3 regions of the Streptomyces sp. TLI_146 genome follow, and region 1 is predicted to be linked to each of the others. Evidence: riboswitches for the same ligand, from Rfam matches in the RefSeq annotation. Region 1 holds a riboswitch; each other region holds the start of a gene.
What was found. A riboswitch is a leader RNA that binds a small molecule or an ion and turns the genes downstream of it on or off. The one in region 1 is predicted to bind cobalamin.
Positions count from the first base shown of each region.

Region 2: linked by a shared signal. The riboswitch ahead of BX283_RS34430 (HoxN/HupN/NixA family nickel/cobalt transporter) and the one ahead of BX283_RS33465 (acyl-CoA thioesterase) in region 1 are both predicted to bind cobalamin.
Region 3: linked by a shared signal. The riboswitch ahead of BX283_RS15165 (CbtB domain-containing protein) and the one ahead of BX283_RS33465 (acyl-CoA thioesterase) in region 1 are both predicted to bind cobalamin.

Region 1 covers NZ_PJMX01000001.1:7,519,252-7,526,299, reverse strand. Annotated here, with positions in the region: gene BX283_RS33485 (Crp/Fnr family transcriptional regulator) at 1-404, shown strand, start outside; gene BX283_RS33480 (short-chain fatty acyl-CoA regulator family protein) at 418-1,839, opposite strand; gene aceA (isocitrate lyase) at 2,208-3,491, shown strand; gene BX283_RS33470 (3-hydroxybutyryl-CoA dehydrogenase) at 3,559-4,425, shown strand; cobalamin riboswitch at 4,472-4,698, shown strand; gene BX283_RS33465 (acyl-CoA thioesterase) at 4,885-5,310, shown strand; gene BX283_RS33460 (pirin family protein) at 5,334-6,299, opposite strand; gene BX283_RS33455 (M48 family metallopeptidase) at 6,441-6,803, shown strand; gene BX283_RS33450 (magnesium and cobalt transport protein CorA) at 6,890-7,048, shown strand, end outside.
Region 2 covers NZ_PJMX01000001.1:7,737,222-7,744,269, forward strand. Annotated here, with positions in the region: gene BX283_RS34410 (penicillin acylase family protein) at 1-884, shown strand, start outside; gene BX283_RS34415 (radical SAM protein) at 1,077-2,141, shown strand; gene BX283_RS34420 (hypothetical protein) at 2,204-2,470, opposite strand; cobalamin riboswitch at 2,875-3,082, shown strand; gene BX283_RS34430 (HoxN/HupN/NixA family nickel/cobalt transporter) at 3,080-4,249, shown strand; gene BX283_RS34435 (NAD(P)H-binding protein) at 4,274-5,113, opposite strand; gene BX283_RS34440 (YafY family protein) at 5,231-6,217, shown strand; gene BX283_RS34445 (aldehyde dehydrogenase family protein) at 6,270-7,048, opposite strand, start outside.
Region 3 covers NZ_PJMX01000001.1:3,327,739-3,334,786, reverse strand. Annotated here, with positions in the region: gene BX283_RS15180 (hypothetical protein) at 1-1,297, opposite strand, end outside; tRNA gene BX283_RS15175 (tRNA-Val) at 1,478-1,549, shown strand; gene BX283_RS15170 (histidine phosphatase family protein) at 1,596-2,165, opposite strand; cobalamin riboswitch at 2,234-2,389, shown strand; gene BX283_RS15165 (CbtB domain-containing protein) at 2,423-2,647, shown strand; gene BX283_RS15160 (CbtA family protein) at 2,666-3,436, shown strand; gene BX283_RS15155 (hypothetical protein) at 3,547-3,831, opposite strand; gene BX283_RS15150 (RNA-binding S4 domain-containing protein) at 3,948-4,373, opposite strand; gene BX283_RS15145 (DUF2277 domain-containing protein) at 4,424-4,654, shown strand; gene BX283_RS15140 (DedA family protein) at 4,697-5,338, opposite strand; gene BX283_RS15135 (DoxX family protein) at 5,453-5,944, opposite strand; gene BX283_RS15130 (alkaline phosphatase D family protein) at 6,151-7,048, opposite strand, start outside.

The DNA of each region.
Region 1 (7,048 bases):
TCACCGGCCTCGCCCACGAGGTCGACTTCCCCTCCGGAACCCGTCTCTTCAACGAGGGCGGCCACGCCGACCGGTTCTGGGTCCTGCGCTCGGGCACGGTCACCCTCGACATGCACGTCCCCGGCAGACGCCCGGCCGTCATCGAGACGCTCGGCTCCGACGAACTGGTGGGCTGGTCCTGGCTGTTCCGCCCCTATGTGTGGCAGCTGGGCGCCGAGGTCAAGACACCCGTCCACGCCTTCGAGTTCGACGCCCACGCCGTACGCGCCCAGATGGAGTCCGACCCCGCCTTCAGCGCGGCGGTCACCGGCTGGGTGAGCCGCGTCCTGGCCCACCGGCTGCACGCGGCCCGCACCAGACTGCTCGATCTGTACGCCCCGTACGGCAGCGGCCACGCCATGTGACCGCGCCGCCGATTCATACCTCGCGGTCGGCGCCCTCGGCCACCGGATAGGGCACGAACGTCGTGCTGTTCTCGTCGATCGCCAGGGCGCGGCCCAGCGGGGGCACCGCGCGCTGGGGGCAGTCCAGCCGTTTGCACATGCGGCAGCCCATGCCGATGGGGGTCGCGGCGGAGGCGTTGTCCAGGTCGAGCCCGTCGGAGTAGACCAGCCGCGAGGCGTGCCGCAGCTCGCAGCCGAGGCCGATCGCGAACGTCTTGGCGGGCTCGCCCCACCCGCCGCGGTGCCGGTTGACCGTGCGGGCGGTCCACAGATACCGCTGCCCGTCGGGCATGGCAGCGATCTGCACATGGATCCGGCCGGGCGAGGCGAAGGCCTCGTACACGTTCCACAGCGGGCAGGTGCCGCCGCCTCGCGAGAAGTGGAAGCCGGTCGCCGACTGGCGCTTGGACATGTTGCCCGCCCGGTCGACCCGTACGAACGAGAACGGCACGCCACGGGCGCGCGGACGCTGCAAGGTGCTCAGCCGGTGGCAGACGGTCTCGTGGCCGAGGCCGAAGCGGTCGCCGAGCCGCTCGATGTCGTAGCGGACCTCTTCGGCCGCCGCGTGGAAGGTGCGGTACGGGAGGATCAGCGCGGCGGCGAAGTAGTTGGCGACGCCGATGCGGGCGAGCGGCCAGGCCGGGGCCGCCGGGTCGAAGTCCTCGGCGGCGTGCCGGGACAGCTCGTCGGCGTATTCGAGCAGGGCGAGCTGGGTGGCCAGACGGAACGCCTGCTGGCCGGGGCGCAGGCGCGGGGAGAGGTGCAGGACGCGGGTCGCCGGGTCGTAGCGGTGCAGCCGATCGCCGTCCTCGGTGACCAGACGCACACCGTGGCGGTCCGCGAGGCGCGCGGCGAGCGCGCGGCGGACCTCGCCGGGGCGGATGCCGACCTCGGCGGCGAGCTCCTCGGCGGCCAGGTCCACGTCGTGGAGGTAGTTCTGGCGGCGGTAGAAGAAGTCGCGGATCTCCTCGTGCGGGGTGCGGGCCGCGACCGGCGGCGCCGAGTCGTCGCGTCCGTCGGTCAGTTCGGCCAGCCGCTCGGTCAGGTCCTGGTTGCGTCTGCCGAGGTCCAGGAGCACCTCGGCGACGGCCGGCAGCCTGGCCGCCAGGTCGGCGAGGTCGGAGGGCGAGACACGGGCGGCGGACACCTCGTCGGCCATGGCTTCGCGCAGTCCGGCGAGCAGCCGGGTGGTGTCGTGCTCGGAGAAGAACGACGGGTCGACGCCGAACGCCTCGGTCAGCCGCAGCAGTACGGGCACGGTCAGCGGGCGCGAGTCGTGCTCCATCTGGTTCAGATAGCTCGGCGAGATCGCGAGCAGCCTGGCCAGCTCGGCCTGGTTGAGCCGACGCTCCTCGCGCAGCCGCCGAAGCCGCGCACCGGCGTACGTCCTGCTCACCCAGTCCCCCTTCGCGTCCCTCGCGTGCGGGTGGGCGCGCGCGCCCCGCGAGCCGATCGGACGTGGATCAGCGTAACTCACGGGCGGGTTGGCAAAGTTGGCAGATCCGGGCCGGAAGATTCGCACAACATGGCTTTTGGCCAGCATCGACACCCGCCCGGAGCCCCTGCCACAGTCGTACCGCGGCCGCCCGGAACGAAGCCCCGGGCCGACCGGTCGGGAAGCCGCTCCACTCCACTCCCGGCGATCCCGACCTGCCCGGCGGCGCGGTTCCCCGTTCACCGGGCGTACGGCTCCGGGCGGCCGCACATCCCCGGCGACGACTCCCCCACCCTCCTTAACACCCTTCGCACTCCCAGGAGACGGACATGGCACAGGACGTCACGGCAGCCGCCGAGCAACTCGCCCGGCGCTGGGCATCGGAGCCCCGCTGGAAGGGGGTCGAACGCACCTACAGCGCGGCCGACGTCGTACGGCTGTCGGGCAGCGTCCGCGAGGAGCACACCCTCGCCCGGCGCGGCGCCGAGCGGCTGTGGCGGCAGTTGCACGAGCGGGACTACATCCACGCGCTCGGCGCGCTGACCGGCGGCCAGGCCGTCCAGCAGGTGAAGGCCGGGCTCCAGGCGATCTACCTCTCCGGCTGGCAGGTGGCCGCCGACGCCAACCAGGCCGGTCACACCTACCCCGACCAGAGCCTCTACCCGGTGAACTCCGTGCCCTCCGTGGTGCGCCGCGTCAACAACGCGCTGCTGCGGGCCGACCAGATCGCCACCGCCGAGGGCGCGGGCGACACCACGGACTGGCTCGCGCCGATCGTCGCGGACGCGGAGGCGGGGTTCGGCGGCCCGCTCAACGCGTTCGAGCTGACCAAGGCCATGATCGCGGCCGGTGCGGCGGGCATCCACTACGAGGACCAGCTCGCCTCCGAGAAGAAGTGCGGCCACCTCGGCGGCAAGGTCCTCGTCCCCACCGCCCAGCACATCCGCACCCTCAACGCCGCCCGGCTCGCCGCCGACATCGCCGACGTCCCCACCCTGATCGTGGCCCGCACCGACGCGCTCGCCGCCAACCTGCTGACCAGCGACGTCGACGAGCGGGACGCCCGGTTCGCCACGGGCGGGCGCACCGCCGAGGGCTTCTACCGCGTCGAGCCCGGCATGGGCCCGGTGATCGCGCGCGGCCTGGCCTACGCCCCGTACGCGGACCTGCTGTGGATGGAGACGGGCACACCCGATCTGGTGCAGGCCCGTACGTTCGCCGAGGCGATCCACGACCAGTACCCGGACCAGATGCTCGCGTACAACTGCTCGCCGTCGTTCAACTGGCGGGCGGCGCTGGACGACGACCGGATCGCCAAGTTCCAGCGCGAACTGGGGGCGATGGGCTACCGCTTCCAGTTCATCACCCTGGCGGGCTTCCACTCCCTCAACCACGGCATGTTCGACCTGGCGCACGGCTACGCGGAGTCCGGCATGACGGCGTACGTCGACCTCCAGGAGCGGGAGTTCGCCGCCCAGCGCGACGGGTTCACCGCCGTCAAGCACCAGCGGGAGGTCGGCACGGGCTACTTCGACCTCGTCTCGACGGCGGTCAACCCGGCCGCCGAGACGCTCGCGCTGCGCGGGTCGACGGAGGAGGAGCAGTTCCACTGACGCGTGCGCGCGTCCGCGTGCGAGCGCGTCCGCCCACGAGGGCTTGCCGACAACGTACGGAGGGATCATGAGCACTATCCAGCGCGTGGGGGTCGTCGGGGGCGGCCAGATGGGGGCGGGGATCGCGGAGGTGTGTGCCCGGGCCGGGCTCGACACCGTCGTCTGCGAGACCGACGCGGGAGCGGCCCGGGCGGCGCGCGAGCGGCTGGTCCACTCCCTGGACCGCGCCGTCGAGCGGGGCAAGGCGACACCGGCCGAGCGGGACGACGCCCTGGCCCGGCTCGTGTTCAGCGGCAGCCTGGACGACCTGGCCGACCGGCAGTTGGTCGTCGAGGCCGTCCCCGAGGACCCGGCGCTCAAGGCCGAGGTGTTCGCCGCGCTCGACAAGGCCGTGGAGGACCCGGACGCGATCCTGGCGACCAACACGTCGTCGGTCCCGATCATGCGCCTGGGCATGGCGACCGGGCGCGCGGACCGGGTGGTGGGGCTGCACTTCTTCAACCCGGTGCCGGTGATGCCACTGGTGGAGGTGGTCCCGTCCCTGCACACCTCGGCCCAAACCCTGGCCAGAGCAGAGGAGTTCGCGTCGTCCGTCCTGGACCGCACCACGGTCCGCTCGAAAGACCGGGCGGGGTTCGTGGTGAACGCCCTGCTGGTGCCGTACCTCCTGGCGGCGATCCGCATGGCCGAGTCCGGTTTCGCCTCGGCGGCCGACATCGACGCCGGCATGGAACGGGGCTGCGCCCACCCGATGGGCCCGCTCCGGCTCGTCGATCTGATCGGCCTGGACACGGTGGCGGCGATCGCGGACTCCCTGTACGCGGAGTTCAAGGAGCCGCTGTACGCCCCGCCGCCGCTGCTCCAGCGCATGGTCGAGGCGGGCCTGCTGGGCCGCAAGAGCGGGCGGGGGTTCCACCGGTACGGCGAGGGGTGATGGGTCGCCCGCGGAGCCGGTTGCCGTCCGATTGCCGGTCTCTGGTTACGCTGTCACCGCAGCTGGTTCGCCCCGTCCGCCAGGCGGGAGGCGTCGTAAGAGGGAACCCGGTGGGAATCCGGGACTGCCCCGCAGCGGTGAGCGGGAACGACCGCCGTCATCAGCACTGGGCCCGGCCACCGGGCCCGGGAAGCGACGGCCAGTAGGGGTCCGCCGGGAGACCGGCAGGCGCGCCCGCGAGTCCGAAGACCTGCCACTGCCCGTACGCCACCCGTGCGTACGGCGATCTCGGCGGCCTTCGAGGGGAGGGCCGGCGGAGCGGGCGGTCACGCACCCATCGCGCGTGGCCTTCGGCGCTGCCGTTCCTCCACGCCCTTCGCGACCTTGGCGAAATCCGGCTCCTCGCACCGACCGCCGGGATCCCCGCCGCGACTCGCGAAGGAGAGTCCCGTGAACCCCATGGGCATCCGCACGACCACCGGCCGCGCCCACAAGGCGCCCGCCGACTCCCGGGTCACCCTCGCGCACATCATGAGCGAGCACGACACCAACCTGTACGGCACCATCCACGGCGGCGTCGTCATGAAGCTGATCGACGACGCGGCCGCGGCCGCCGCGGGCCGCCACGCGGACGGGCCCGCCGTCACCGTCTCGGTGAACCGCATGGCCTTCCTCGCCCCCGTCCGCGCGGGCGACCTGCTCACGGTCCACGCGGAGCTGGAACGCGCCGGCCGCACCTCGATGGACGTCACCGTCCAGGTCACGGCCGAACGCTGGAACGCGTCCGGCCCCACGACGGAGGTGGCGACGGCCCAGCTGACGTTCGTCGCGATCGACGCGGACGGCACGCCGAGAGGGGTGCCGGGGCTGACGACCGCCACGTAACGAGCCAGAAGGTCAGCCCCCGCTCACCGCACCCTCCCCCGCGCCTTCAACGGCACCGGCGGCAGCGCGGGGGCGGAGAGCCGCTCCCCGTCGTATCCCTTCACCTCGCCGAACCGCGCCCCCGACATCCACTCCTCCCGTGCCTCCTCGATGTCCGCCTGCGAACGCCCGATGAAGTTCCACCACATCACGATCTCCTCCTCGAACGGCTCGCCGCCCAGGAGCATCAGGCCCGCGTCGGAGGCGGCGCGCAGGGGGAGTTCGGTGCGGCCGCAGCCGAGGTAGAGCATGGAGCCGGGGAGGACCGGGACGCCGTCCACGTGGGCCTCGCCGGACATCGACAGGACCGCGTACTCGAAGTCGGGGTCCAGGGGCAGGGCGAGGTCCGCGCCCGCCGTCAGGGTCAGGTCGGCGCCGACCAGGGGCGTGTAGATCGTGCCCGGCGACGCGGCGCCGTCGAGCTCGCCGAGGATCACCGTGGCCTTCAGGCCCGGCGCGGTCACCGTGGGCAGGTCCGCGTGGTGCTGGAAGTGCGGCTCGGTGTGACGGTGGGCGTCGGGCAGGGCGACCCAGAGCTGGGCGCCGTGCAGCAGACGGGCGTGCGGGCGGGGGCTCTCCTCGGAGTGGCTGATCGCCCGCCCCGAGGTCATCAGGCCGAGCTCGCGCGGGCGTACGGTCTGCAGGCTGCCGAGGCTGTCGCGGTGCAGCACCTCGCCCTCGTGCAGCCAGCTCACCGTCTGGAGCCCCATGTGCGGGTGCGGCGGCACCTGCATGCCGGGCTCGTCGGCGATGTCGTCCGGGCCGTAGTGGTCGACGAAGGCCCAGGCGCCGACCATACGGCGGCCGAGGTTCGGCAGCAGTCGGCGGACCTCGGTGGACTCGCCGAGCTTGACGGTGCGCGGCGAGAGGAGCTCGCGCACCGGCTCGGCGACGACGAAGCCGCGGCCGCCGCACACGGAGAGCGTGGCTTGACGATCGAGATTGCTCATGTCGGTCAACCTATTCCTGTCGGGGCACCCGGTGGCAGCCTCCCACGCGCGCCGCACCCGCGAGGTTGTGGAATGTTCAACCACAATCTCGTGTTGTGGCGTCCGTAAGGGCAGAGCAGACCAGCTACGAGAGGATCCTCCGTGGTCGACAGCTACTACGAGTCCGGCACCACCGCCGAGCGCTGGGACCGCGCCCACCTGTTCTTCGAGGCCAAGGAGTACGTCACGGCCGTACGCATCCTGACCGGCATCGTCGACGAGGTGCCCGAGCAGGTCGCGCCGAGACTGCTGCTCGCCCGGGCCTACTACCACTCCGCCCAGCTCAACAAGGCGGAGCGGGAGCTGCGTGCCGTACTGGAGCGCGACCCCGTCGAGCAGTACGCCACGCTGATGCTCGGCCGCACCCTGGAGCGCCAGGGCCGGCCCGAGGACGCGGCCCGCTATCTGCGCCTCGCCGCCGCCTTCGACGGAGACGTCACGGGGGAGGTCGCCGCACCGCGGTGACCTGCGGCCTCGGCGTCCCGACCGGCCGTTGAGCCGCGCATGGCACACTGGCCGCCGATCCGCCGAAGGAGTGCCCAGCCGTGCCCATGATCCGCAACCTCCGCAGGGCGGTCCGCCGCGCCTACCGCCGCACGGTGGACCTCAGCCACCCGGCCCGCTCGCCGCTCGGCAGCGCCGTGGTGAACTGCGTGGTCTACCGGGACGGGGTGCGCCAGCCCGGCGACTGCCCGGTGGAGGAGGCCGTA
Region 2 (7,048 bases), 220 kb from region 1:
ACAACGACTCGACGCTGACCAACCCCGCCGAGCCGCTGGCCGGTTACCCGCGGATGTACCGCGCCGGAGTTCCCCTCGGGCCGCGCGCCCAGCTCGGGCTCCAGATGATCGCGGGCCGGCGCGACGGCTCCGACGGACTCGGCGCTCCCGGCTTCACCCTGTCCACGTTGCAGGCGAGCATGCTCGGCGACCGCAACTACACGGCGGAGCTGGGCCGCGACGACGCGGTCGCGATGTGCCGCGCGCACCCCGTCCTGACCGCCACCGACGGCACCGAGGTGGATGTGCGCGCCGCCTGTGACGTCCTGGCGGCCTGGGACACCCGCGACGACCCCGACAGCCGCGGCGCCGTGTTGTGGAAGGCGTTCCGCACCCGAGTGGACGGCCCGCACGCCTGGTGGCGCGTTCCGTACGACCCGGCCCAGCCGCTCACCACCCCGCGCGGGCTCAACGGCGACGAGCCGCAGGTGCGGCGCGCGCTGGCCGACGCCGTCCGCCAGCTGGCCGCCGACCAGGTGCCGCTGGACGCGCCGATAGGCAGTGTGCAGCGCTGGGCGGGGATTCCGCTGCCCGGCTGCTCCGGAGGCGAGGGCTGCTTCAACGTCGTGGACGCGTCACCCACGTCGGGCAGCGGCGGCGCCACACGCCCGAGCTCCCCGGACGACTACGCGTCGGGCTCCAGCTTCATCATGGCCACGGAGCTGACGGCCCAGGGGCCGCGCACCCGGACGATCCTCACCTACGGGCAGTCCGTCAACCCCGAATCGCCGCACTACACCGACCAGACCGTCCTCTTCTCGCACAAGCGCTGGGTCACGGAACGGTTCACCGAGGCGGAGATAGCGTCCGACCCCCAGCTGCGGACCATAACCCTGCGGGGCTGACCGGGGCTGACCGGGGCGGTGGGCGCCGGTGCCATGAACGCGTCGGGGCGACCCGTACGGCCCACGCCATCCCCAGAGTTGGGGATACCGGGGCCGGGGGACGCCTCCTAGTCTGAGCGAGGCGGGAACGTCCCCCGCCCGAACGGGGGACGTTCCGGCGTCGAGGCCGCGAGCGGACACGGGGAGCATGCGATGGAGCGCGCGAACAACGTTGCCGATGGTCCCCAGTCCGTCATCTGGGACATCACGTACGCCTGTCCGCTGCGCTGCACCCACTGCTACTCGGAGTCGGGCAGGCGGCCGACGCGCCAGGTCGGCCACGACGACATGCTCCGCATCGCCGACGCGATCATCTCCCTGGGCCCCCTCCAGGTCACCCTCGCCGGGGGTGAACCGCTCCTGGTCAAGGGGGTGTTCGAAGTCGCGGAGCGGCTGACGCGGGCCGGTATCTCGGTGCTCGTGTACACCGGCGGCTGGAACTTCCAGCCGTGGATGACCGAAGAGCTGGCGCGCGTGTGCGGGCGGGTCGTGGTGAGTGTCGACGGCCCCGCGCCCGAGGTGCACGACCGGATCCGCGGCAGGGCGGGTTCGTTCGAGCGGGCGATGCGGGCGCTGGCACTGCTGGAGGCCGCAGCGCGGGAGCGGGACGGGCGCGGTGAGCGCCCGCTCCCGTTCGCCATCGACTGTGTGGTCGTACGGAGCAACGTCGACCGGCTGGAGGAGTTCTGCACGGACGTCGTCCCCCGGTTCCCGCACCTGAGCTCGCTCGACTTCGGGGCCGCCGTGCCGTCCGGGCTCGGCAGCCGCACCGGATACGCCGAGCACGAACTTCTCTCGGACGAACAGCTCGTCGAGCTGGGCGGTGAGGAGCGGCGCGCGCGGCTTCAGGCGCTCGCCCCGGCCACCGTCCGGGTCGGCACGTCGACCAACTTCTCGTTGCAGATGAACCCCGAACAGGTGGCGCGCGGGCTCGACTTCCAGTCGGTGCAGATCGAGCCCGACGGGCAGGTCCGGGCCATGCTCATCTACGAGGGCACGGTCGGCAGTCTGCTGGAGGAGCCGCCCGCCGAGCTGTGGCGGCGTGCGGTGGAGCGGTGGACCGACCCGTTCGTGACCGAGGCGCTCTCCGGCGCGGGCGCGGGCACCATGCGCGGCTGGGCCGAGGCCGTGCGGCGTATCGACTACCACTTCGGCTCCGACGAGGTCCGCGCCCGCATCGACCGCCGCCCGGTGTTCACCGCGCCGACCGCAGGCTGAGAGGCGTCCTCGGCGATGATCACGGCTGGGAGGGTTTGCCCGCGATCGCGTCGTAGACCTTCTCACGCAGCCGACGGCGCCAGCCCTCGCGTTCCCCACACAGCCGCCCCCAGGACGACGCTGTCGACGGAGAGCCTGCCCTCCTCGGACCAGTAGACGTCGCGCAGATGCGGGATGAGGGCGAACTCGTCCAGGACGAGGGCCGTGCCGATCCCGCAGACGGCGGCCTCGATCTCGGCCCGGATCATCCGCACGCCGAACCGGATGAAGAGGAACGCCCCGAGGAACCCGAGCAGCAGGAACAGCAGGGGCTGCTTGCCCGGGTCCATGATCTCCCGCCGGTACCAGTCGCCCAGGACAGCCAGCGCTCGCGGTCGGTGAAGAACGAGAACACGGCGGCGGGGCTCGCGGCGATGTGCCGCTCGACCGCGACCGTGTTCCTGCTGGCGGCGTCGCCCATGCGTCGGCCCTTCCTCGTGCCCGTCGCGCCGGGCCGGGAGAAGCGATTGGTCCCGTCCGGCGCAGCGTAACCAGGCCCGCGTGCGTCAGCACCTTGAGCCGTGGCGGTGGGTGCCCCTTCGGCGCACGCCCGGCCGACCTCGCGGTGCGTCAGGCCCGGCTCTGCTTCGTCCGGACCCGGCCGAGCCGTTTCGCTCCCTCGTCGAGTCCGGCGTGGAATGTGATCTGTAATACCCCTGTCCACGACCAGACTTGCAGGTGGGGCGGGTCGCACCTACGGTTGGCGAGCCGTGGTGTTCGGGAAGACCGGTGCAAGACCGGAGCGGCCCTCGCCACTGTGATCGGGCCCCATGTCGTTCAGGCCATGAACGGCTTCGGGTAGCCCGCCCCGTAGTGCCACTGGTGGCCGTGAGGCCGCTGGGAAGGCAGGGGCGGCGCGACACCCGGAAGCCAGGAGACCGGCCACGGCATCTCGCGTAATGATCCACGAGGTGCTGGAGCGTGAACGAATGACCCTGCCCACCCCTGCCGCCACATTCCACTGGCGGCGCGAGGACACCGTGCGCACCGCCTGGCTGCTGGCGGTGATCGCCGCCCTGCACGTGGTGGCGTTCGGCATCCTCTTCCTGCTCGTCGTGCCCGAGCACTACGAGGTCGGCTCGAAGACGTTCGGCCTGGGCCTCGGCGTCACCGCCTACACCCTCGGCATGCGGCACGCCTTCGACGCCGACCACATCGCGGCGATTGACAACACCACCCGCAAGCTGATGGCCGACGGCAAACGCCCGGTGTCGGTCGGCTTCTGGTTCGCGCTCGGGCACTCCAGCGTCGTGGTCGTCATGGCGGCCCTGGTCGCCGGGGGCGCGCAGCTCGCGGGCACCCTGATGAACGACGACTCACAGACCCACCAGACGCTCGGCATCGTCGGCACGACCGTCTCCGGATCGTTCCTGTACCTCATCGCCGCGCTCAACCTCCTCGCCCTCGCCGGCATCCTGCGGGTCTTCCGGGCCATGCGCGCGGGCACGTACGACGAGGCCGAGCTGGAACAGCACCTGGACTCACGGGGGTTCATGAACCGCCTCCTGGGCCGCTTCACCAAGTCGATCACCCGGCCCGGCCAGATGTACCCGCTGGGCTTCCTCTTCGGGCTCGGCTTCGACACCGCCACCGAGGTCACCCTGATGGTGATGGCCGGCTCGGGCGCGGCCGCCGGGCTGCCCTGGTACGCGGTGCTGTGCCTGCCGCTGCTCTTCGCGGCGGGAATGAGCCTGTTCGACACCATCGACGGCACCTTCATGAACTTCGCCTACCAGTGGGCCTTCTCCAACCCGGTGCGCAAGGTGTTCTACAACCTCACCATCACCGGGCTCTCCATCGCGGTGGCCTTCCTGATCGGCACGATCGAGCTGGTGGGGGTCCTGCACGACAAGCTCGACCTGCGCGACGGCGCGACCGGCTGGATCGCGGGCCTCGACCTGGACAACGTGGGCTTCATCATCGTCGGCCTGTTCGTCGCGGTGTGGGCCGCGGCCCTGGCGTACTGGCGGCTGGCCAAGGTCGAGCAGCGGTGGGCGGGGCGCGTCCCCCCGCGGCCCGCCGAAGTGCCCGGCCAGGCCGCATCCGAGCCGGTCCCGGACGTCACCTGAAGGCCGCGTCACCTGAAGGCCGCGTCACCTGAAGGCCGCCACGTTGTCCGCCGCCCAGGCGCTGAACGGACGCGGCGCCCGGCCCAGGACCCGCTCCACGTCCGGGCTCACCCGCCGCTCCTCGGGCGTGGGTTCGCCGAGGATGCCGAGCGTGGCCTCGACCACCGGCTCCGGCATGAAGCGGGTGAGCAGCTCCCGTGCCTCGGCCGGGCTCTGCTCGACGAAGCGCACCGGCGCCCCCAGCGCCTCCCCGATCGCGCGGGTCTGCTCGCGCGGCGAGAGCGGGGCCGGTCCGGTGAGTTCGTACGTCCGGCCCGTGTGGCTCCCGTCGCGCAGGGCCGCGGCGGCGACCGCGGCGATGTCGGCCGGGTCGATGACGGGCAGGGCGACATCGCCGAAGGGCGCCGTGACCGTCCGCTCGGAGCGGATCGAGGCCGCCCACATATAGGCGTTGGAGGCGAATCCGCTGGGCCGCAGGACCGTCCACGTCAGGCCCGACTCCCGTACGGCGTCCTCGAAGGCGCGCAGCCGGGTGTGTGCGGGGGAGTGCGGGCGGGTGGCGGTGGCCTGCGACGACTGGAGGACGACCCGGCGCACCCCGGCGGCCCGCGCCGTGTCGAGGATGGCGTACGGGTCGAGGCCCTCGCCGTCGCCGGGGACGAGGAGGTACAGCGCGTCGGCCCCGTCGAGGGCGGGCTTGAGGCTCTCGGGCCGGGCCGGATCGGCCTGCTGGAACTCCACGTTGCCCGGCATCAACCCGGCCGGGACGCGACGGGAGACCGCTGTCACCCACTCGCCCGACGAGGCGAGGGTCCGAACAAGGTGCCGTCCGACGTTCCCGGTTGCTCCGGTCACCACGATCATGATCTCTCCCTGAGGGTGTCTGAGGCGCGGCACGTGATCCGTCCGCGCTCGATCTGCACTCATCCTGGAAGCCAAACTGGCCATCTCTTGTCCAGTTTCAGAAAGAGAATGATCGGCATGAGAGCCGATCGTCTGGTGGCGACCCTGTTGTTCCTGCAGACACGCGGACGCGTGACCGCGCGCGAGGTGGCGGCGGAGCTGGAGGTGTCCGAGCGCACCGCGCGCCGCGACCTGGAGGCGCTGGCGGCCGCCGGCATCCCGGTGTACTCCCAGCACGGGCGGGGCGGCGGCTGGTCCCTGGTCGGCGGGGCCCGTACCGACCTCACCGGTCTGACGGCCGCCGAGATCCGTGCGATGTTCCTGGTCGCGGGGCCGTCGGCGGCCACGCCCGAACTGCGCACGGCGCTGCGCAAGTTGGTCCGGGCGCTGCCCGCGCCGCTCCGGCCCGACGCCGAGGCCGCGTCGAAGGCCGGTGTCACGGACGGCACGGACTGGTGGCGCCTGCCCGTCACCGCGGGCACGCCCCAGCTGGACGCGCTGCAAGGGGCGGTGGTGGACGGCCTGCGGATCCGCCTCGGATACGCCCGCCCCGGCAGCCCGGCCGGTATGCGCACGGTCGACCCCCTGGGCCTGGTCACCAAGGCGGGAGTCCCGTATCTCGTGGCCGGTACGGACAAGGGGGGAGGCGAGCAGCCGGTGGCCGGATCCGGCCACGACGGTCTGCGTATCTTCCGGCTCGACCGGATCACCTCGGTCGAGGTGACCGCGGACCCCGTCGTGCGGCCGGAGGGCTTCGATCTGGCCTCGGCCTGGCGGGCCCTGGCCGCGCCGATGGAGGAGCGGATGCGCGGCGCGACCGTACGGGGGCGGGCCGATCCCACGGCCGGGCGCGTCCTGGCGGTCCTGTTCGGCGGCCGACTGCGCCTGGGCGGCGAACGGGCCGACGGATGGCTGGAGATGGAGATCGACGGCCCGTCCCCGGAGGTCGTGGCCGCGCAACTGGCCGGTCTCGGGGCGCGGGTGGAGGTCCTGGAACCGCCGGAGGCCCGCGAGCGGCTCGCGGAACTGGGGGCCGAACTCGCCGGGCTCTACGGCGAGGGGTAGCGGGTGCGGCGACGGGCCGGAACGGAGATCCGCTCCGGCCCGTCGCCGTCGGTCACCCGGCGGCCAGCACCGCCTTGCGGTGGCTGAACGTCTCGATGGAGTAGCGGCCGTGGTAGTTGCCCATGCCGCTCTCGCCGACGCCGCCGAACGGCAGGTCGGAGACGGTGAGATGGGCCAGCGGCAGACCGAGGCCGAGGCCGCCCGACGAGGTCTCGGCGGCCAGGCGCTCGCGGGTGGTCGTGGACTCGGTGAAGGCGTACAGGGCCAGCGGCTTGTCGCGGTCGTTGATGAAGCCGATGGCCTCGTCCAGGTCCGCCACCGTGACGATGGGCAGGATCGGCCCGAAGATCTCCTCCCGCATCACCGGCGACTTGGGGTCGACGTCGGCGAGGACGGTCGGCGCGAGGTACTTGGTGGCGCGGTCGCCCCGGCCACCGGTGACGACCCGGCCCGAGTCGAGCAGCGCGCTCAGCCGGTCGAAGTGGCGCTCGTTGACGATGCGGCCGTACTCGGCGGAGGCCTGCGGGTCGGCTCCGTACAGGGCCTCCACGGCCCGGGCCAGCGCCGGTTCGAGGGCGCGGGCGGTCTCCGGGTCGGTGAGGACGTAGTCGGGCGCGACACAGGTCTGGCCCGCGTTGAGGAACTTGCCCGCGGCCAGCCGGGCCGCGACCGTGTCGAGGTCGGCGTCCCGGTCGACGAACACCGGGGACTTGCCGCCCAGTTCGAGGGTGACCGGGGTGAGGTGCTGGACGGCGGCGGCCATGACGATACGGCCGACGGTGCCGTTGCCGGTGTAGAAGATGTGGTCGAACCGCTCGGCCAGCAGCGCCG
Region 3 (7,048 bases), 4.2 Mb from region 1:
CCTCCAGCGTGGCGGTCGCGCGCTCCAGGCGCGCCACGGCGTCGTCGAGCGGGCGGGCGTGGCGCGGGTCCGGGGTGCTGCGGCCGGACATCGCCAGGCGCTGCGCGTCCCGGATCGCGAACCGGGTCCGCTCGATCTCCTGCTGCGGGTCCTTCGCCACCGCGTTGAGCCGCTGGAGCCGGTCCCCGGCGGCCGAGACCGCCTCGTCGGTGGTGTTGAGCAGCGCCCTGACCGTGCTCAGCCGGGAGGTCGCGTCGGCCCAGCGCTGCTCGTCGCGCGCGGCGGCCGCCTCCTTCAGCTTCTCCTCGGCCTGCCGCACGTTCACCAGCGCCTGCTCGGGGACCTGCTGGAGGTCCTGCCAGCAGGCGGCCGCGAACCGGCGCCGCAGCTCGCTCAGGACCGGGTCGACGGTCCCGGCCCGGGTGGTCAGAGCCTGCGCGCGCGTGCGCAGCGTGACCAGGCGGCGGTCGATCTCGGCGGCCCGCTCGGGCAGCCGCTCGGCCTCGGCGCGCACACCCTCGGCCTCCCGCAGCACCCGGTCGGCCCGCTCCAGCGTCTCGGGCACGCCGTGCTGCCCGGCGCCCTGGTTGAGCCGGGTCAGCTCGGGGCCGAGGGCGGCGAGGCGGGCGGCGAGATCGTCCGCTCTCAGTCCGGACGCGCGCACCGAATCGAGAGCGGTGCTCGCGGCAAGGAGCGCCTGTCGCGCCCGCTCCACGGCCGGCGCGAGCCGCGCCAGCTGGGTCTCGGCGGTGGACAGCAGCGGCCCCAGGCTCTGCTCGAACCGGTCGAGCTCGCCCTTGACCCGGACGAGGTCGTCCTTGGCCTTCGTCAGCTCGCCCCGGGCCCGGGCGGCCACCGAGGCGTCCAGGCCGTCGCGGTCCAGGTCGTGCGCGTCGACCGCGGTGATGTAGTCGTTGCTGACCTCGTCGATCCGCCGGCCGAGCGCCGCGAAGTCGTCCACGGCCTTGCGGGCGCGCGGCGAGCTGTCCACGGCGGTGATCGTCTCGATGGAGATCCGCAGGTCCCGCTGGGCGGTGTCCAGCTCGTAGAAGGCGGCGGCCGCCGCGTCCTTGGCGGCCTGCGCGTCGGCCCGCACGCTCTCGCCGCGCCCGCCGAACCAGCGCCGCGTCCCGCCTCCGGCGAACGCGCCGGGCAGCAGCGCGGCCCCGAGCACCAGCGGCAGCGCGACGAGCGCCAGCGCGTCCGAGAGGGCCCGCCGCCCCCCGGCCGCCCGCGCTCCGACACCGGGGACGATGGCACCCGCTCTGCTGTACGGCCGCGCGTGTGTCGCCGTCACATCCCTCTCCCGTGCCGTGTCCGCCTGCCGGTTCATTCTCCCACCAGGTAGTGACGAACACACCGGCCGATTAGTTCGCCCCGCCTCCCGGGACCCGCCGACCCGCCTGCCCCGGCGAACGGGTTTGCAGCCCTGCCCCGGAGGCCATGTACGCTGTTCCCTCATCCACGGATGTGCCACGGGCGTGTAGCTCAGGGGTAGAGCGCTGCTCTTACAAAGCAGATGTCGGCGGTTCGAAACCGTCCATGCCCACACGTGGTGAAGGCCCCCCGCCGATCGAGGCGGGGGGCCTTCGTCGTCAGCGGGCAGCCTCCGCCGGGCGCCCGCACCGCAGGTTCCAGCGGCCCGCGCGGCCCGAGAGCTCCGTGAGGGTCAGGGGGGCCACGTCCAGGCGCCAGAAGGACGCGGGCGGCAGGGTCAGGGCGTGGGTCACGGAGGCGCGGATCACGGCGGGGGAGGCGACCGCGAGGATCCGGCCGCCCGCCGCGGGCAGGGTGTCCAGCCACCCGCCCACGCGCGCGACGAGCGCGAGCAGGCTCTCCCCGCCGTGCGGCGCCGCCCCCGGATCGGTGAGCCACGCCCGTACCCCCGAGGGATCCGCCGTGCTCAGCTCGTCCAGCCGTTGCCCCCGCCACCGGCCCAGATCCCAGTCGGCCAGGGCCGGTTCGTCGCAGGTGGGCAGGCCGTCCGCCAACTCGTAGAGCGAGGCGGGCGGTTTCAGACGGCGGGCCGGTACCGCGAGCGCCGCCGCCGCGTCCTTGACCCTGCGGACCGCGCCCTCGTCCGGTGCGGCCGCGTCGTCGCCGACTCTCGCCTCGCGCGCGTAGCGGTCGGCCGGGGGTGAGATCAACATCACGCGTACGGTCATGGGTCAAGCAGAGCACGGCCGTTCACGCACTTGGCGCGGGGGTTGTGCATCCGCGCGCCGTAGCGGCGCGGTCCCGCACGCGGTACGGTCACGTCGACATAAAGACGGTGTGAAGGAAGCCCGGTGAGATTCCGGCACGGTCGCGCCACTGTGAACCCGGCGAGCCCCCAACAGGGAGCGAAGACGGGGAAGTCAGACCCACCACCGTCGACAAAGGCACCAATGACCGGGACGCGTGTTCCCCAGGAGGTTCTGCCGTGGCTGTTTCCGCCGCCTCTGCGCCCAGCGCAACTGCAACGCCGGCCATCACCCCCATATCGCTCAAGGCGATCGCTCCCTGGGCGCTCTTCTTCGGCATCCTCATGCTCGTGCTGCTCTACTTCGTGGGCTCCGAGCAGGGCGCCACCAGCGTCTTCTCCGGTGAGAACGTCCATGAGTGGCTGCACGACGGGCGCCACCTGCTCGGCTTCCCCTGCCACTGAGACCAGGGGTACCGACTCGTGAACTCCCTGTCCGTCAGGGCCCTGCTGGTGCGCGGCATGCTCGCCGGCCTCGCCGCGGGCCTCCTGGCGCTCATCGTGGCGTACGTCCTGGGCGAGCCCCGGGTGGACGCCGCCATCGACTTCGAGGACGCGCACGCGCACGAACACGGCGAAGAGGTGTTCAGCCGCACCCTGCAGTCCACCGGCGGCCTCGCCACCGGTGTGCTCGTGTTCGGCGTGGCCATCGGCGGCATCGCGGCGCTCGCGTTCTGCGTCGCGCTCGGCCGGATCGGCCGGTTCGGGCCGCGTGCCACGGCCGCGTTCGTCTCGCTCGGCGCGCTCCTGACCGTCTACGTCGTCCCGTTCCTGAAGTACCCGGCGAACCCGCCGTCCGTCGGTGACCCCGACACGATCGGCAAACGCACCGCCCTGTACTTCCTGATGATCGCGCTGAGCGTGCTGCTCGCCGTCGCCGCGGTGATCCTCGGCAAGCGGCTCGCTCCCCGCCTCGGCAACTGGAACGCGACCGTCGCCGCCTCGGCCGCCTTCCTGGTCGCCATCGGGCTCGCGTACGCGTTCCTGCCCGCCGTCAACGAAGTGCCCAAGGACTTCCCGGCGATGCTGCTCTGGAAGTTCCGGCTCGCGGCCCTCGCCATCCAGGTCACCCTGTGGGCCGGCTTCGGGCTGGTCTTCGGTCACCTGGCCGAACGGCTCCTTGTGCCCAAGGCCGCCGCGGCCGAGCCCCGCGGCACGGGCGTCGACAACAGCAAGGCCGCGGCCGTCCACTGATGGGCGCGCCGCACGCACGAGGGCCCCGGACCGAAGCGGTCCGGGGCCCTCGCGCGCGTGGGTCGTGCTCGGTGCGTGTTCGGTGCGCTGTTTCGGTGGCGCTCGATCGGTCAGGGGCGGCGCAGGGAGAACAGACGGCTCTGCCGCTCCCTGCGGTAGCGCCGCTCCCACCGGTCCATCCGGTCCCGGCGGGCGCGGTAGGCCCGGTAGTCCGTGTCCTGGCCGCCACGGCTTGCTCCGCCGGCTCCGGACGAGCCGCCGGACGGTGCCGTGGAGCGGCCACGGCGTGGGGCGCTGAAGAGTACGGCCACCACGGCGACGCAGAACACTATGCCGCCGAGACTGAAGCCGAAGCCGTACAGGACCAGCGCCAGGACGAGCAATAACAGGATCATGGCGTGTTCCTCTAGGGACGGTTCCGGGGGCTCCCCTGGCCCCCGGCCCTCCAAGTTACTCCGGTACGAGGGGAGTTGGCCTCCGAGTTACGTACCGGCCAACGCCTCGTGCGCCCCTACAGCCCGCGCAGCCGCTCCATCTCCCGGCGGTCCCGCTTGGTCGGCCGGCCCATGCCCCGGTCGCGCACCCCGGCCGCGAGCACGTCCGAGCGGGCGGGCGGCGGCGGGCTGTTGTCGACATAGGTCTCGGCGGCGATCGCCGCGCCCACCCGCTTGCGGATGACCTTCGAGACGACGACGATCCGCTCCCGCCCCTCAAGGCGCAGCCGCACCTCGTCGCCCACCTTCACGGTGTGCGCGGGCTTGACCCGCTCGCCGTTGAGCTGGACGTGACCGGCGCGGCACGCCGTCGCCGCCATGGAACGCGTCTTGGTGAGCCGTACGGACCAGATCCAGCTGTCGATCCGCACGGGCTCCGAGGGCCCCGCCGGTGCGGTCGGCCCCTTGGGCCCCTGTGCCTTCACCTCGTCTGCTGCCGCCATGCCCCGACTCTACCGAGGCCGTTGTCAGTGGTACCCGTCACACTTGAGGCATGTGCAGAAGCATCAAGACGCTCAGGCCGCCGGCCCTCCCCGAGGAGGCCACCGACGAGGAGATCCGCGCGGCGGCTCTCCAGTACGTGCGCAAGGTGTCCGGCTTCCGGGCGCCCGCCGCGCACAACCGCGAGGTCTTCGACCGGGCGGTGGAGGAGATAGCGCGGGCCACGGCCGAGCTGCTCGAAGGCCTGGAGATACGGGGAGTGCCGGTCAGGACCCCGGCGTAGGCACGTCCGTGCGGCTCGCCGCGGGCGGCGCGGTCCGGTGTGTCAGGCCGCCGGGCCGGCCACCGCGGCCTGGGCCGGGCGGCGCATGACGTAGGCGGCGAGGGAGCCCGCCGCGAACAGGGCGAGGACGGAGATGCCCGTGCCGAGCCAGGTCGCGCCGAGCCAGCGCCCGCCGAAGTAGCCGAGGCCGACGCTGTAGCCCGCCCAGGCCACCCCGGCGAGGGCGGACCACGGCAGGAACTCCTTGGGGGTGCGGTGCGCCGCGCCCGCGCCGAGCGAGACCACGGACCGGCCCGCCGGGGCGAACCGGGCGATGACGACGAGCGCGCCGCCGCCCCGGCTCAGCGCGGCGCCGAGACGTTCCTGTGCGCGGGTCAGCCGGCGGGAGCGGGCGATGGCCTTGTCGAGCCGCGCCCCGCCGCGCCAGGCCAGGCGGTACGCGACGAGGTCGCCGAGCACCGAGGCAGCGGCGGCGCAGGCGGCGAGGAGGAGCAGGTCGGGCACGTCGCGTATGGCGTGCGGGGCGCCCGCCGCGGTGGTCGAACCGGCCGCCGCGGAGGTCGCGGCGGTGATCACCAGGACCCCGCTGGGCAGGACGGGGAGGAACACGTCCAGGAGAACGGAGACAGTCACCACGGCGTAAATCCATGGGCTGCCGGTCAGCGACCCCACACTCTCCAGCACTACGACCCCCGAACGGAATGCGCCCCGCTGTCGCTGGTCTGCGGCCGGGTCGCTGTACAGCCGTACAGCGTACGCCTGGGGCGCGTGGGGTTTCCGTTCGGGGGTGGCGGGGCGTCAGCGCGCCGTGCCCGCCGGGGCGGTCGGGGCCGTGGCGGCGTCGGCCTGCGGCAGCGCGGCGCGGGAGCGGCGGCCGAGCAGCTGGTCGAGGGCGAGGGCGCCGGGGCCGGTGAAGACGAGCAGCAGGAAGACCCAGCTGAACATCGCGGCGTTCTCGCCGCCGTTCTGGAGGGGGAGCAGCGCGCCGGACTGGTGGACGTCGAAGTAGGCGTACGCCATGGAGCCCGAGGAGAGGAAGGCGGCGGAGCGGGTGAAGAGTCCGGCCATGATCAGCACGCCGCCGACGAGCTGGATGGCGGCCGCGTACCAGTTGGGCCAGGCGCCGGTCTCCAGGGTGCCGCCAGTACCGGCCGCGCCGCCGAACCAGCCGAAGAGCGAGGCGGCGCCGTGGCAGGCGAAGAGGAAGCCGGTGACGATGCGGAACAGGCCCAGGACGTAGGGCTTGGCGCGCTCGGTGTGCAGAGCGGAGGGGAACGTGGGGGAAGCCATGGGGACGGGCTCCTTCGGTGTGGGGACGGGGCCGGTGGAGGCTCCACGTTAGGGAGACCTGAGTAGTACTTGCAAGTTCAAGTTTAAGTAGATGGCTCAATTCCGGTTGAAACCCGACCGGAGTTGGCCGGAATTCATCTTTACGGGGGTCATACATGGACGTATCGCAAACGCGTCGGGACGCAGGGTTGCATCGGGACGCAGGGTTACGGAGTCAGGTCCTCGTCCAGGACCGTGACCAGCCGGGCGGCCCCGCCGCGCCCCGCCCGTGCCTGGTCGAGCCGGAGCCGGGCCGTGCGCCCGGTCAGCGTCAGCGTCATCAGCTGGTTCCCGAACCAGGGGCCGCCCGTCCGGCGCCAGCGCACCGGCGGCGCGCCGAGGCGGCCGTGCCGGGCCAGCGCCCGCCCGAGCCGCCGCCCCCACCGGCTCCACCCGAAGCGGAAGGCGGCCCGGAGCATCGCGGGCACCGAGTTGTGGACGGGCGAGCAGGTCAGCTGGAGCACGCGCGCGTCCGGGCCGCCGGTGGGCCAGAGCGGCTCCGCGAGGTAGGCGTGGTGCACATCGCCGGAGAGCACGCAGACCGTGGCGGGCGCCCCCGGTCCGGTGCCCGCGCGGGCGATCAGCTCCGCGAGCCCGGAGAAGGAGGACGGGAAGGCCGCCCAGTGCTCCAGATCGGCCCGGCGGCGCACCTTCTCGCCGAACCGCGCCCAGCGCGGGCCGCGCTCGCCCCGGCACAGCGCCGCGTTCCAGCCCTCCGCGTCATGGACGAGCGGCGGCAGCAGCCACGGCAGCGAGGTCCCGATCAGCAGGTGGTCGTAGGGGCCGGTCCCGTCGAGCACCTGCTCCCGCACCCAGTCGGCCTCCGCCTCGTCGAGCATCGCACGCTTCTGCTCGTCCAGGACCCGGGCGGCCCGGCTGTCCACCATCAGCAGCCGTACGCGCCCGAGGTCGCGGCGGTAACTCCAGCGCACGGCGGCCGGGTCGGTGCCCGCCCCGGCCGCGAACCGGCGGAGCGCTTCCGTCCCGTCGGGGCTGCCGCGCACCGCCGCGTACAGCGGATCGGCGGCGAGCTCGGCGGGCGGGAGGTTGCCGAGGTGCTGGTAC